DNA from 3 places in the Marinomonas sp. A3A genome. Region 3 is predicted to be linked to each of the others. Evidence: predicted binding sites of a transcription regulator. Region 3 holds the regulator's gene; each other region holds the start of a gene.
The links. Region 3 encodes FNR, which switches genes on or off when oxygen is low (the NO sensors DNR and NnrR bind a similar motif). Its sites were predicted from a motif close to TTGATNTANATCAA; they were not measured.
Positions count from the first base shown of each region.

Region 1 (5,308 bases), 700 kb from region 3:
GCTGGGGTGGTTTTCTCTGATCACTGGCATTATTGGTATTTTCCTTCCCTTACTTCCCACAACACCGCTGGTGTTACTCGCTGCTTGGTGTTTCTCTCGATCCTCGGTACGATTCCACACATGGTTGATTGAACATAAATTCTTTGGCCCGATTGTTCGTGACTGGCAATCTTCTGATGGTATTCCTCGTAAAGCAAGAAACCGCGCCATCATTTTTATGTGGGCAGGCATGGCGATTTCGATCTTTATTGTTTCTCGCTTATGGGCAACCGTTGGGCTAATTACCATAGGGCTATGCGTCAGCATCTATTTATTACGTATGCCTCTTCGTTCGGAAACTCCGATTGCCACAGAAGCTGAAGAGTCATTAAAAAGCCCAAAAGACAAAGACGAGACCAACTAACTCATATTCACTTATTGACTGTTTAGAAAGCAGGAAGGCACTTTATGATAACACGCCGACATTTTCGACATTTTGTCTTTTATCCATTTGCAGCTCTGACAGGCTTAACTACTGCAACCTGGCTAGCAGCGCCATTTGTAGCTGAACACTACCTCACGGCCTATTTTCAAGAACAAGGTGAAGACCTTAGCATTGGCAAGCTGTCTATTGACTTTTTTCCACCTAAAGTAGATTTAAAAGACGTAGTCATCAATGACAAAAACCAAGACACCTTAACGCTTAAGCGCGCTATTGTTGAAATCGAAATATGGCCTTTATTTACTAAGACAGTCCATATTTCAGAAGCTAAGATTGAAGGTTTAAATCTGACTGTCGCTCAACAGGAAAAAGACTGGATTGTTGCGGGCATTAATACCTCTCAATTTATCACGCCTGAAGATCAAAAAGAGCCAGAACCTGAGTCGGAAAAAAACACAAGCACGCCTTGGAACATCAAACTGCCTTCGTTTTCCTTTACAGACAGCCAAGTTAATTTATCTCGCCAGCCGGACTTAAACGTACCCGCTGAATCCGATAAATTCGTCTTAACAAATTTGTCTATTGAAGACCTATCCGGCCAAGAACTCACTTGGCAAGGTGAAATTGCTTTATCAGCTCTAATTAATGAAACGACGCTGTCTGTAGATGGCCAATTTGACTACTCACCAGAACAAGCCAGCGCAGACGTCGATATTAAAAATACACGAGTGCAGATAGAAAGCTTTCGTCACTTTTTGCCTGCGCCTTATAACGAAGCCAAAGGTAAATTAGACCTCTCAGCAGGTTTTCAATTTACTCAGCAACACATTAATGGCGTACCTGTTTTTGATATTAACAATCTAACTCTAAACACCCAAGTTGACGATCTAGATTTACCTTTAGGTCAGCAAGACAAAGCTACAACAAAATCTACATCGCTAGTGCTTTCAAAAGCCAATATCCACTTTGCCTCCGCCGATCAGTTAGCGGCAACAGGAACACTTAACTTACAATCAACACAGTCATTCTTTGCACAAGCAGATTTAGTAGCACAATTTGATAAGCTAACCCTAAACACGCCGTTCGATGTTAAACGTGATAAGCAGGGATTAGCAGCAAATGGAAAACTAGATTTGCAGTTAGAACAGCCGCTCTTCACTCAGGCAGAACAAAAAGTACAACTTGATAAGCTTGTGCTGAACACGCCATTCGACATAAAGCAAAGTGATGAATTTGGGCTAACCGCGACAGGCGACCTTGATTTACAGTTAGGCAAGTCCTTCTTTGCTCAAGCCGAGCAAAAAGCACAATTTGATAACCTAACACTAAAGACACCCTTCGATATCACACAGAATGAACTTGGGCTAACCGCGACCGGCGACCTTGATTTACAGCTTGGGAAATCCCTCTTTGCTCAAGCCGAGCAAAACCTACAATTTGACAACCTTACATTGAAAGCACCATTTGATGTAAAACAGGATAAGCAATCAGGCCTCAGTGCAAAGACCACCTCTTCTGTATTGAACATGGATGAACTTTCTCTTTCATCAGAAAGCCTTGCTGTACAAAACAAACAACTGCACATTGCATTAAACGATGTGGCTTTTACTATGGATAACAATGAAGCCCTAACCGCCGCTCTACTTGCCAACATCCAAAGCAATGGCTTATCCGTACAACAAGCAGGAAACACAGCTGACTACGACACATTCAATTTATCAAACACACTTGCTCTGCAAAAAAACAGCGACTCACTTGCTGTTCAAAACAAGCAATTAACGATAGATATTAAAGGTCTAAAGGCGCAACAAAGTGACGAAAAACAATTCTCGTTAAGTGCGGCCAAACTCACAGCAGACCAATTGGATGTAGAACAAGCTAATCAGCAACCTCCAGCAATAAAAGGCACTAACCTTAACTTCACCAGTGAATCGCTAGACAGCATGCTAACGAATAAAAAGCGCATTGCTTCTTGGAAAAATGCCGACATCAGCGGCCTTTCGTTTACTCAACAAGATAAAGACTTTGACGCCTCGTTAGCGCAATTGAGTATTATAGATTTAACCGTTTCCGAACTGATTGCAGATGCAGGTAGCAAACAAACTCTCCCACCATTAAGCCGCATTGGTAGTATCAAGGTTGAAAACGTTAATGCGACGCAAGATGGCGCTAAAATCAAACAGATCACCACAGATTCAGCCAAAGTCAGCCTGATTTTGGATGCGAAAAAACGCATAGAAAACCTGGTTTTCGTCGATGTAGATCAGCAACCCACCCCTGAGCCTGCATTAAAAAACCCTACGGTTCCGCGAGAAAAAGACGCTAAAAACGTCATCAGCAATACACAGGATGCCGAACAAAACCCAGCTTTTAAAGCACCTTATTTCGTCATTCTAGATGCTTACGACACCACTGGAGAATCCAGCATTTATGTTAAAGATAAGAGCATTTCGCCGATGCTGCAACGCACTTTAGACATAGACACATTGTCATTGCGTAATCTAAATACACAGAAAAAAGACCAAGCAACGGTACTTGCGCTAAAAGCTCGTAACGGCAAATACGCAACACTGCAAAGTGATATCACAGTTTGGCCTCTAGCAGAGGAATTAACTCTAAAGAGCGATTTGGTAATTCGTGAAGCAGAGCTTCCACCTTATTCTTCTTATATTGCTAGCGTCTTAGGTTATCAAATAGATTCTGGGCAATTAGATCTCGATTTAAAACTCAATGCAGACAAAGGAGTGTTGAGTGGCAACTCTCACATTTTATTACGAGAATTCGATCTAGGTGGCCGCCAAGACAGCAGCACGGTTATCAAAGCAGGCGCCGTTCCTCTCAATATTGCCGTTGGCGTCCTAAAAGACAGCGATAACAATATTGATCTAGATATTCCACTTTCTGGCGACATTGAAAACCCAGCATTCGGTTGGCAAGACTTCTTGCTGTTACCGGTTCGAAAAGCGCTATTTAGTGCATCGAGTACCTACTTGATGCAAACTTTTGTGCCATACGCTAATGTTATTAGCATTGCGCAATTTGCTGGCGACCAGCTGCTTAAAATTCGCGTAGAGCCTTTGATATTTGAAGCCGAGGATGATGAGCTAAACGATTCCCAAGATGCCTTTTTAACTCAGTTGGTTGCTTTGATGAAAGACAAAAAAGACAGTCAATTAAAAGCCTGTGGAGTCGCCAGCTACCGCGATCTAGGCCTTGAGAATCCGCCAGTATCTATAGACGACGACACAAAAGAAACAGCAAGAGAATTGGCGCAGAAGCGAGCAGATAATTTAAAAGATTATTTAGTCAAGGAAGGGATTGCGTCTTCACGCGTTCTCCTCTGCTCACCTGAGATTGATCTATCGAAAAGTAGTAAACCAAGGATAGAACTGAACTTCTAGGCACCTATTTTTAGACACTCTTTAAAAAAAATCAAACCAAGCTAGCCGCGATAGATGTTTCTATCGCGGCTTTTTAATGTCAAAAAGACGCAAAGAAACCCACCAAATAGTGCAACATCCTCTAGACTTAAATTCCCCCATTGAAAACCAAAATAAACAGGCCATAACTATATAAGCAGCGTTTGAAATCCCTATGTAGCAAAGTAATTGATTGAATATGTTAAAGACTCAATAAAGCATGACCAACATCAAGAGAAGACAAACCAAACTAGGTTAGTCTTAAACGAAAGCTAGCAAGTATAGGAGGCAATTATGCCGATTGAAGACCATAATTTAGTAAACGAATTTCCTGAATATAAAGATGACATCCACCAGCTAAAAATGGACGATGCGCACTTTAAAAGACTCTATGACGAATATAACCACTTAACAAAAGAAGTGGAGAAAATGGAGCAAGAACTTACCCCAGCTCCAACCATGGAAGAAGAAAAGTTAAAGAAACAACGCCTGCAGCTAAAAGACACCATACAAGGCTACATTAAAGCATCGAAACTCGCTGCTGAAAAAGCGTAACAGCAACACCGCCACAAAGAACACCTTCCCAAAGAGCGGTTTTAGTTTTTAAAACCGCTCAACTTACTTCCCGATGAACTAGCTCAGATAATCCAGAAACACCCTTCTCTCCACACCATTTCTAATACTGCATTAGCGTTAAAACGGCCAATTTTGTATTTTGAAGCTTTTGTAAATTCATTCTCATTTGTAAACGAATATCATAAACATTAATATACGCAACTCACTCACTTCAACTTGGTTTTCCTATGACGTTAAGAACCACCTTAATGATGATGCAAGCATGTGGAGCGCTTGCTTTTTCTACTGTGATTTTTGCCGAAAATGCTGCAAGCAACATCACACAAGACAGTTATCTCAATGATGGAGATAACAAAGTTAAGGATGGATCCAACATAGAGCTTCAAACACTTCAGGTACAAGGTCGCGCGCTATCCTATTACAAAGAAGATGAAGCCGCCCTAGCCACTCGAACTTCCACCCCAATAGACGAAACACCTCAATCTATTCAAATCGTGACAGAAGAGCTCATTGAAGACCAAGCCGCGAGACAAATCACGGACTTATATCGCTCTATTTCAGGCATGTCGCAAAACAATGTCTCCACAGTAACATTACGAGGTTTTAGCCAAGACGAAGTACTCTACGACGGTCTGAAAGGCGACCCTTTTGGCGACTTTTCTATTCCTCAACTGTTCACCATAGAACAAATACAAGTCCTTAAAGGACCATCTGGTGCAATCTATGGCGCAGGTGAACCCGGCGGCGTCATAAACTATGTGACGAAAAAGCCGACTTATGAACAAAAAAACACCCTAAAAGTCAGCGCGGGCAATAAAGACTTCTTAAGCGGAAGCGTTGAGTCGTCTGGCCCTGCCAACGAAGATGCCTCACAACGCTACCGTGTTGGTAT
Region 1 covers NZ_CP025532.1:1,609,539-1,614,846, reverse strand. Annotated here, with positions in the region: gene CYL31_RS07525 (YbaN family protein) at 1-403, shown strand, start outside; gene CYL31_RS07520 (DUF748 domain-containing protein) at 448-3,822, shown strand; gene CYL31_RS07515 (HP1242/YdcH family protein) at 4,135-4,395, shown strand; gene CYL31_RS07510 (TonB-dependent siderophore receptor) at 4,644-5,308, shown strand, end outside.
Region 1: the regulator FNR is predicted to act here: its motif matches at 4,061-4,074, upstream of CYL31_RS07515 (HP1242/YdcH family protein).

Region 2 (5,308 bases), 720 kb from region 3:
ACCGTCGGTGACAGAGAAGCCAATTAGTAAAACCCCCATCAACACCCACCAAATGACTTTTAATAATTCGTAATCCATCTTACACCTCCTGTTTTAACTGAGACGTTTCTTGTTCAAGTGCATAACGACCAGTATGTAAACTAGAAGGCCCTTGCTTAGCAAAACGAATCATCAAGTACATCTCGGCAATCAAGAACGAGGTATACAATACGGCAAAACCAGCAATCGTAATCCAAATCTCAGTAGCCGTTAAACTGGATACCGCCACATGGACTGGCAAGATCTCACCAATCGCCCATGGCTGACGACCATATTCTGCGACAAACCAACCCGCCTCATTCGCAATCCAAGGCAGAGGTAAACACAACACAATGAGTTTAAGGAATAATGGATTGTTACCAATGCGACGACGTGCGTTTTGGTAGAAAGCCGCAGCGAAAACAACCAACATCACGAAGCCACAACCCACCATGATACGGAAGGCGAAGAACAATGGCGCGACTTGAGGAATTGAATACTCTACCGCTTGATCGATCTCTTCAGAGGTCACCTTGTTCATGTCTTCGTTAAATGCGGTTACTAGCAAACCGTAACCAAGATCGTCTTTAACTTTCTCGAAGTTTTCTTTTACCAGCGGATCGGTTGAACCACTACGTAGCTTCTCAAGCAACTGGTTTGCATAAATACCATTGATAATACGTTGGCGGTTATGCTCTTTCAGTTCTTTGATACCCTCTACTTCTTTGTCGAGGGAGCGCGTCGCGATCAAGCCCATTAAACCTGGGATTTTTATCGCATACTCAGTCTCTTGAAGCTCTTGATTCGGGAAGCCGATCAAGGTGAAGTCGGCAGGCGCAGGCTGTGTTTCCCACTCAGCCTCAACCGCAGCCAATTTCACTTTTTGCACTTCGCCTAGCTCGTAACCTGACTCGTCACCTAGAAGGATAACGCTCAAGATAGATGCCAAACCAAACGCAGAAGCAATCGCAAAAGAACGGCGAGCAAAAGCAAGGTCACGACCTTTCAATAAGTAGTAGCTTGAAATAACAAGAACGAATATCGCACCCGTTGTGTAACCTGCTGATACAGTGTGAACAAATTTTACCTGCGCAACTGGGTTAAACAATAAAGCACCGAAATCAACCAATTCCATTCTCATTGTTTCGTAGTTAAACTCTGACCCTACAGGGTTCTGCATCCAACCGTTTGCAATTAAGATCCACAAAGCCGACAAGTTAGAACCTAGCGCCACGCCCCAAGTCACTACCAAGTGCTTCACTTTGCTTAGGCGATCCCAACCAAAGAAGAACAAACCAACCAAGGTTGATTCAAGGAAGAAAGCCATCAAGCCTTCGATGGCCAAAGGTGCACCAAAAATATCGCCAACGTAATGCGAGTAATAAGACCAGTTAGTCCCAAACTGGAACTCCATCGTCAAACCTGTTGTTACGCCTAGCGCAAAGTTAATACCAAACAATTTACCCCAGAACTTAACCATGTCTTTGTAGACTTGCTTACCTGTAATCACATAGACGGACTCCATGATTGCCAGTAAGAAAGACATCCCTAGTGTTAAAGGGACAAACAAATAGTGGTATAGAGCAGTGAAAGCAAACTGAAATCGCGATAATTCCACTACAGCTTCGTTAATCATATAACTTCAACCCATTCATTTGATTGAGAAAAAAAGACGATCGTAGACACTTATTTCATTGAGTGTTCTTGTTATCCAACGCCCACCGAAGCCTCAAAAATTTATAAGGCTTACTATAAGGCTGGATTATGAGTGTAGTTGCGATCCAAAACATTGCGTTAGATCAAGATAAAGAGAGTGAAAGAAATAAGTAGTAAAAAAGATTGTTTGAAGAGGTAATTAAAGGGTTCTAAAACATGAAGATAAAAATCAAAGATGACCATGGAGACTGTGACGCCTTTCGTTCAGCCCCCATGATTGCTATCTCTTGGGCTATTATTTCAAGACTGTTTCTAAATATACCTTAGCATCGTCTTGTCCCATATACTTTGCCAAAATAGATAGAGGCACATTTTTTAGATTCACTACTATTAATCCATCCAATGAATTATGAAACGCTGGATCGACGTTAAAACACACTAACTTGCCGTTCATTTTTAAGTACTGACGAATCAATACGGGCAGTCCTTTGCCCTGCTCCATTCTAGACAAGACTTTAGAAAGTAGCGTGACACTCGCCAATGATGACAACAAATTAGGTTGCCAGAATACCGAGCCACTGTTTCGCAGCGGAGTTGAAGGCATCACCAAACTGGCTTTCTCTTTATCGTAATAATGGATCGACAAGGTCGCAGCGATTAACTGGCGAGCCGTATGACTGTAATCGTTACTGATGCTCACAGGACCAAATAAATGCGTATATTTGGGGTTTCGATAAGCAAAGGTCGCAATGCCTTTCCAAAGCAAAAGCAGTGAATTTAAGTTCTTTTGATACTTAGCAGCCACGACTGATCGTCCCATTTCAATGCTGTGATCTAGGCTATCAATAAAAGCTTGGTCATAGTTAAACAAGCTGCGTGAGTACAAACCTTTTAAACCATGCACTTCAATAAGCTTATCCACTAGCCCCATTCGGTAGGCACCGACGACTTCTTTATTGCCATGATGCCAAACAAACAATTGATGGTAATAAAGGTCGTATTCATCAAGGTCACAGGCCAAACCACTTCCCTCGCCCACAGCACGAAAATTTTCTTCTCGTATGCGACCAATTTCTTGTATCAGTAAGGGGATCGATTGCGTTGGTGCGCAATAAACACGGAACTCGCCTTGTTGTAACAACAGCATCTCGTCTGGCAGACTGGCAATTTCTTCGTCTAGGAGACTTAGATCAATCGGCGCGATAATAGGTAAATCGGCACTATCATGTTGAACAACCAATTCATGAGCATATTGAGGGCTCATTAAATAAGTATTTAAACGCAAATAACTGACAAGGTCTTGGTTACTCTCAAATTGACTCACTTCTGAGAATGGCATGGCACTGCCAATGGAAATTTCAATCACCGAGGATTTTTTATTAAGTAGCTCCCTTCCCAACATAGCAGTTCGCAACAAAGGATGAATACGGCCTGCTTGATAAAACAGCTCGCTGTTTTTGCCATTAATAAAAATAGGCACCGTAGTCGCCTCACTACGTTTTAAGAAATTAGCAACCGACTGGCTCCATTCGATGTCTGCCAATATCTGCTTTTCTTTCGACTTTTCTGCAGACTGATCCTTAGATTTTTTCGGATAAGTCGATACTTCCCCAGCAGGAAACACAATCAGTACACCACCATCAGCCAAGTGTCGATGGGCATCACGAATCGCCTTGCTATTCGTCCGCTGAGCGGTTTTGCCACCGAATACATCCACACCGATAAACAAGTCACTGATTTCAGGCAAACGCTTGAGCAATTCATTGGCCAACACTTTTACATCACTACGCACTCGTCCAACCAAATCCGCCAAGACCACACCTTCAATCGCCCCAAGAGGATGGTTAGCGACTATCACCACAGGACCTTTTTGGGGAATATTCTCAAGTTTCCCTCTGGCAATGGAATAATCAATATCCAACGCTTCGAGGGTATAACGCATAAATTCAAAACAGTTTTGGCTGCTTGGCCTTTGTTGATACAAACGATCTAATTTAGCGAGTCCTGTCGCCCATTCAATAACAGATTCCCCTACACCAAATGGCGTGACTCTTTTTAAGCGAAACGGACTTGGCAAACGAACAGGACTAGCTAACATAATCAGACTCCGTTATTCACAAGTTTGTTTAGAATGCCTTGCGGATTTTTTAGATCCCGAAACGATAAAAAGGCTGCACATAACCAAACCAAACACGCCATAGTAAACAGCAAACCACCGTCGTTACCGACGACTTCACCAACTTCGTTAAACTCAGGCATGACCACACCCAGTGGTGTAAACAGGTGAAAAATAATCGCACCACTCATAATGCCCATGGCCATCAAAGAACCAAGACCATGCCAACGGGTAAAGAGCAAAATGGAGGCAATCAGTTCGGCCACACCAATAATATAACCACCATAATTCCCGAAAAATTCCAAACCAGACCAAGCGCCCAACACGCCAAAGATATAGTCGGTTTCGTAAGAACCTGTGAATTTAAAAAACAGTGACTGCACAAATACAAAGGCGATAAATACCGTTGGCACATATTTCACGAATTGCTTATTCATCTTTATTAACCTTATTTTTTAAATGTTATTTTTTGCGAATCAGTGCTGGCCAATTGGCATCCGCTTGTTTGATATGTAAAGCAGGATCTTGATCCCACTTGCGTTTAATATCGTCGTCATAATTTAAGTAAAGCTTGCCATCGACCACCGCCCAATCTTTCGGATCAGCAGAGGCAAAGTCGTTCTTGGCAGACACCGCCCAAGCACAATATCCACCATATTGAGGGGCGTATTTTTCGGGCTGGGCTTTGAACATATCGAGATGCTCTTGCGAGGCAAAATACCAATCTGCGCCTTTATATTCGGTCACATACTTGGCGTTACCTTCGACCGGTTTTTGGTCGGTAAAATAAGCAACCGTGTCATAACCACTCAGGGCTTTATTACTAAAATAGCCGGTATAAATCTCATCTTGCGCAAACGCCAGACTGCTCATAAACAAGGCTAAAAACATCACTAAGCGTGTCATATCAACTCCTAATATTTGATTAAAGGGAAATACCAAAAAGGGGAACCATTTCTTGAAAACGATCATTTTGAAAGCGATTGTCTTGAAAACGATAGGTCTGTGCTGCCAGCGCTGCTGGCGTTAAATGCGAGCAAGGCGATCCGGCCACATAGCTCATTTGAAGATTATCTTTTGCGACCTGAATGCGAGTGAAACTCACGGTCTGTGCATCTTCTCTGTGCATACAAACCGACAAGTGAGGATGTTCTGGATGATGCTGAGAATGGAATACCAGCAAATCATCCGAAGTCTTGACTGACAGTTCGTCATAAATAGATTGTCGATAAGCGACCGTGCTTTCTAATGCCACCGCAGACGAAAAATGCGGTGATATGGCATAAGTAACAGAGACCTTTTCGCCATCCCATTGAAACTCTCGGACCTTGTCATGGCCTAGTTCAAAGGCTAACAAGGTAAAAGGCGCGAATTGTTGAAGGTCCAGCTGAGCAAACTGCCATTCAACTTGGGCTACAGTCGCTTCACTGGATAAACGCTTTAATAATTGCCCGCGGCTTGTCAGCTCGCCTGATGGTGTTTTACCTTGATAATTATTTAGCAAACACAAGGACAAAC
Region 2 covers NZ_CP025532.1:1,586,868-1,592,175, reverse strand. Annotated here, with positions in the region: gene cydB (cytochrome d ubiquinol oxidase subunit II) at 1-78, opposite strand, end outside; gene CYL31_RS07420 (cytochrome ubiquinol oxidase subunit I) at 80-1,654, opposite strand; gene CYL31_RS07415 (bifunctional lysophospholipid acyltransferase family protein/GNAT family N-acetyltransferase) at 1,970-3,772, opposite strand; gene CYL31_RS07410 (hypothetical protein) at 3,775-4,227, opposite strand; gene CYL31_RS07405 (YHS domain-containing (seleno)protein) at 4,253-4,696, opposite strand; gene CYL31_RS07400 (NRDE family protein) at 4,716-5,308, opposite strand, start outside.
Region 2: the regulator FNR is predicted to act here: its motif matches at 1,808-1,821, upstream of CYL31_RS07420 (cytochrome ubiquinol oxidase subunit I).

Region 3 (5,308 bases):
CGAGGACCTATCTGAAGATGTGTTTATCAAGCAAGTTGCTAACGGGTTTAAACGTTCAGAGTTGATGGTTGCTGATTTGATGAGAGCGAAAGAAGTGTTACTTGCTCTATCGTATACATCTCTTAAGCATTCAGATATTGAATCACTTTTGTTTAGTCAGCGTAACAATAAGCTGCAGCATTTACTTGTTATTGATGAAGATACCAAGGCTATTCGAGGTTTGATTTCATCTAACGATGTTGCCCGTCAGCTTCGATTGGATATTGATGTTGCTTTCTCTAGTTTTGCACATACTTACCAAAGCGCTATTCTTGGTCAAAAAGAGCCTGCAAAAAAGTTAAAAGTAGCTTAACTCACGATCAATTTTTTGAGCTAGTTACTTAAAAGAAGCCCAGATTATTAATTAGATAATCTGGGCTTCTTTTTGTTTGCTCTTCTTTCTTATCTTTTTATGGGCCTTTCTTTTCGATCCAATAGTAATAAGTACCCCCTTCTTGTTCCTGCTTAGTAAGCTTGTGGCCAAGAAACTGGCAGAACTTCGGAATATCTCTCGTTGTGGATGGATCTGTTGCAATAACCTTCAATATTTCTTTCGCCGAGAGTTTTCGCATCTCTACATGAAGCATCATCACGGGTTCAGGGCAAAGTAAATCTGTTGCATCAAGTATGGCTTGGTGTTCCATAATATTTCTCTCTATTTAGATGTTCTTTTCTAGCCAGTTTTTAGTGTGAATAGCTAACTCTAAAACGGTGTCTTCTATGTTTTTATTGTATTTTTTTAGTGTTTTAAAGTCATGATCCGCGCCTTCTATCCACAGAATTTCTATATTCTCAGGCAATGATTGCTGACTAACCCAATCATAAGAACCAAGTTGATCTCTGGTACCTTGAATAATTAGGCATGGTGCCTTTAGCTCAGCAAGAAAAGACAGTCGGTGTTTCTCCGGTTTTCCAGCAGGATAAAAAGGAAAACCAAAACACACGACCGCCTTTACCATAGCTAGATTCGTTAGCTGTGTGGCCACTCGCCCCCCCATGGATTTTCCAGCCACAACACAGCTGCTGTTATGTTCAATATACTCAGCATATTCAGGAACAAGGGTGGGGAATTTGGGTGGTGGCCTCTTCTTTCCTGAGCGCTCTTGCTCTTTCATATATGAAAAAGTAACAGGTATAACTGCTTGTTGTCGTTGCTCGGATATGGCTTCACAAAGTTGCTTTAAAAAAGAGTTGCTGTGGCCAGCACCAGCACCGTGTGCAAGATATAAAGGAAGAGAATTCATGCTCATAAATTTCAAAAATACTATTAGACCAGATCCGATGAATGGTTAAAACCTTACTCGATATATTATTGCAGACTCTACAGTAAAAGGTTTTATCTACAGTATGAGAATTCTTGATCTGGGTCAGCAAATGACTTTTCACTAAAGTGTAAACTTCTATTAGAAATTTTAATAGGAACGCATCATGATCTGGGATTCTTCACTTATCGCTAAGTACGATCTATCCGGGCCCCGTTACACTTCTTACCCGACAGCACCGCAATTTGACGCAAGTATTAGTAAAATTGCGCTTATTGATAAAATGTTAATGCCTTCCGAGGCGCCTCTTAGCCTCTATTTTCATATTCCCTTTTGTGCCAACCTTTGTTACTACTGCGCTTGTAATAAAATTGTAACTAAGCAGTACGAAAAAGGGGCCGAGTACGTTGAGTTACTGGGCGAAGAAATGAGATTGCGTAGTCTGATGCTTGACCATTCAAGAGAAGTGACGCAATTGCATTTTGGTGGCGGCACGCCTACTTTTTTGACGGAAGAGTTAATTGACGCGCTGTTTGATAATATCCAGCAGCATTTCAACTTAATCAATGATGGCACGCAGGATTACAGTGTTGAAATTGATCCTCGGGAGATCAGTCTATCTAAATTGAAGCTGTTAACAAAAAAGGGAATTAATCGAATTAGTATTGGTGTGCAGGATTTTGACATCAAGGTTCAAGAAGCTATTCACCGTGTTCAGCCTGTTGAGATGGTAGCCACTCTTGTTGACGATGCTCGAAAATTAGGCATTAGGTCGATTAATTTCGATCTAATTTATGGCTTGCCATACCAGTCTATCGAAGGTTTTAAAAAGACCTTGGAACAAGTGATTCAATTATCTCCTGAGCGTATATCGCTTTTTAACTACGCCCATTTACCTGATAGATTTCGTGCTCAAAGACGAATTTCAGATGAAAGCTTACCTATATCAAGCATGAAGCTTGAGCTATTGAGGATGAGTACAGAATATTTAATCTCTGCTGGTTATGAATATATAGGCATGGATCACTTTGCAAAACCAACAGATAGCCTAGCGATTGCTCAAAAGCAAGGTCAGCTACAGCGCAACTTTCAGGGTTATACAACGCATGCTGGTACCGATTTGGTTGCTTTTGGCGTTTCCGCTATTAGCGATTTAAATGGTGTTTATATTCAGAACCATACAGACTTATCAATTTATAGGAGTAGTATTGAGAAAGGCCAATTGGCAATCGCTAAAGGTTATATTAGTGATCTGGATGATAGAATCCGTCATCAAGTGATAATGACATTAATTTCTCAATTTGAGCTGAATGTTGTTGTTATTGAAAAGAAATACAATATTGATTTCTTTGAGTACTTTTCTGAAGAGATGGAAAGGCTAACTCCCATGGTAAAAGATGGTATGTTAGATATTGACTGTAGTGGAATGCAGACCACTATTAAAGTAACAGAACGCGGTAGATTACTAATTCGCTGTATTTGTATGGTCTTTGATAAATACCTTAATGGCGCCATAAAATACTCAAAAGTTATATAGATCGAGATCAGGGAGATTTACATGTCAATGACACACACACAGTCACGATTCAACAGCACCCTTACTTCGCAGTGTCAAAATTGTAGCCTAAGTGCTCTTTGTCTCCCAATTGCATTGGCTGATGAAGATATTAATAGATTAGATCAGATTATTGAGCGCAAAAAGCCACTTAAAAAAGGTGAGTTTTTGTTTCGCCAAGGCGATACATTTGATTCTGTTTACGCTGTTCGCTCTGGTACTTTAAAAACATTCAACATCACATCAGTTGGCGAAGAGCAAATCACAGGTTTTTATTGTCCTAGTGAATTGGTCGGTTTAAGCGGGATTGATTCAAATGTCTATCCGGTTTCTGCAAAGGCACTGGAAACCACTACAGTGTGTGAGATTCCATTTAGTCACCTTGAAGAGTTATCTTCACAGATTCCTTCTTTGAAACATCAAATATTTAAGGTGATGAGTCGAAAAATATCCGATGATCAACAGATGATGGTTTTGTTGGGGAAAAAAAATGCCGATGAGAAAGTGGCATCTTTCTTATTAAACCTATCTAATCGATTTAAAAAACGTGGCTATTCCGCTAGTTCTTTTCGCCTTTCCATGTCTCGCGGGGAGATTGGTAACTACCTTGGATTAGCAGTTGAAACAGTTAGTCGTGTCATTACACGTTTTCAAAAAAATGAACTAATACATGTTGATGGGAAAGAAATTGAGATTGTTGACTTCCCCGAAATGCAAAAACTCGTGGGGGTTGCGAGTGATTGTGGTAAAATCGCCAATATTTGATTGATATAATGAGGCTCAACTGGAATGCTTTACGACGATTTTTACGTTAAATCACTAATACAAACAATAGAAGACTGGCCAAAACAAGGTATTAGCTTCCGAGATATCACCCCTATTTTCAGTGACCCTAAAGGTATGAGAATGGTCGTTGATGCCTATGTACATCGCTATATCGCAACGGATATCACTCATATAGCCTGTATCGATGCCCGTGGTTTTTTGATTGCAGCGGTTCTGGCTTATGAACTTCAAAAGCCTCTTATCTTAGTGCGTAAAAAAGGTAAGCTTCCAGGAAAGACTATTTCACAAAAATATGCGCTGGAATATGGTGAAGCAGAATTAGAAATCCAAGAGGGAGCTGTAAAAGCGGGCGATGAAGTATTGTTGTTTGATGATCTGATTGCGACTGGCGGCACCCTATTTGCTGCAATCAAGTTATTGACTAGTCAAGGCGCAAATATCAAAGAAGTCGCTGCTATTATAGATTTGCCAGATTTGGGTGGAAGCCAAAAACTAAGAGACAGTGATATACCTGTTTTTAGCCTTTGCGCTTATGATGGCGAGTAAGAATTGAACGAATAATAAAAAAGGTGGCCTCAGCCACCTTTTTTATTATTAAGCGTAAATAATTTACTGCTATTAAAAATCTACTGTTGCGCCAACAGAAAGACCTTTATCGATTTCTTTACGAGAATCGTCTTCAAATACAGTCACTGTTTTACCATAACTAATGAATGCACGAGCGTTACGCATTGTCATATATTCAGCACGGAATTCGTAAGTGTACATGTGGTCAAGATTTGAAATAGCCAGTACTTCCGGCGAGTAATACACAGAGCCATAGATACTCACACGATTTGCTTCAGGTAAGGTGTACCGATACCAGCCACCTAAAGCAAGTGCAACAGATAGGTCATCATTCTTCTCTGAATCTGCATCAATAGCGTATAGTCGAATACCAATCCCTGCTTGAAGTGGGCCACTTGTGTCTGAATCCTCTACCGTTACACCAATATGTCCAGTTGAGGTATTTTCATCATCATTATGAGTAATTCCGCCATTTACGCCGAAAGCCCCCATATTTAAGTTGATATTACCTTTCACTGTGTCGTTTGTTAAACTAACTCCAGCGGATGACGCATTTACGATAGAAGATCCTAAAATGCCGGCGGTTAACAATAGTGCTTTATGTGTTAGGTTCATTTCTATTACCCTATAGTGAAATAATATTTAATCGGTCAAATGCCTCAGGTGACTGCTTCAACCCCTTGAAGTCGAATAACTTTGTGTCTGCCAAATGTGATGGAACAACATTTTGTATAGCAGAGAACATGGTTTCTGTTCTACCCGGAAATTCTTTTTCCCACTTTTGCAACATGTCTTTTACGACCTGTCTTTGTAGGTTTTCTTGAGAGCCACACAAGTTGCAAGGAATGATAGGATATTCCTTCATTACCGCGAAGGATTCAATGTCTTCTTCTTTGCAGTAAGCCAAAGGACGGATAACAATGTGTTTTCCATCATCGCTTAATAACTTTGGCGGCATAGACTTTAATTTACCACCAAAAAACATATTCAAGAATAATGTTTCCAGAATATCATCTCTGTGATGGCCAAGTGCAATTTTAGTCGCTCCAATTTCCTCAGCAAAACCGTACAAGGAGCCACGGCGCAAACGAGAGCATAA
Region 3 covers NZ_CP025532.1:2,304,821-2,310,128, reverse strand. Annotated here, with positions in the region: gene CYL31_RS10740 (CBS domain-containing protein) at 1-352, shown strand, start outside; gene tusA (sulfurtransferase TusA) at 450-683, opposite strand; gene CYL31_RS10730 (alpha/beta family hydrolase) at 699-1,289, opposite strand; gene hemN (oxygen-independent coproporphyrinogen III oxidase) at 1,468-2,838, shown strand; gene fnr (fumarate/nitrate reduction transcriptional regulator Fnr) at 2,860-3,621, shown strand; gene CYL31_RS10715 (adenine phosphoribosyltransferase) at 3,646-4,188, shown strand; gene CYL31_RS10710 (YfaZ family outer membrane protein) at 4,261-4,824, opposite strand; gene ttcA (tRNA 2-thiocytidine(32) synthetase TtcA) at 4,835-5,308, opposite strand, start outside.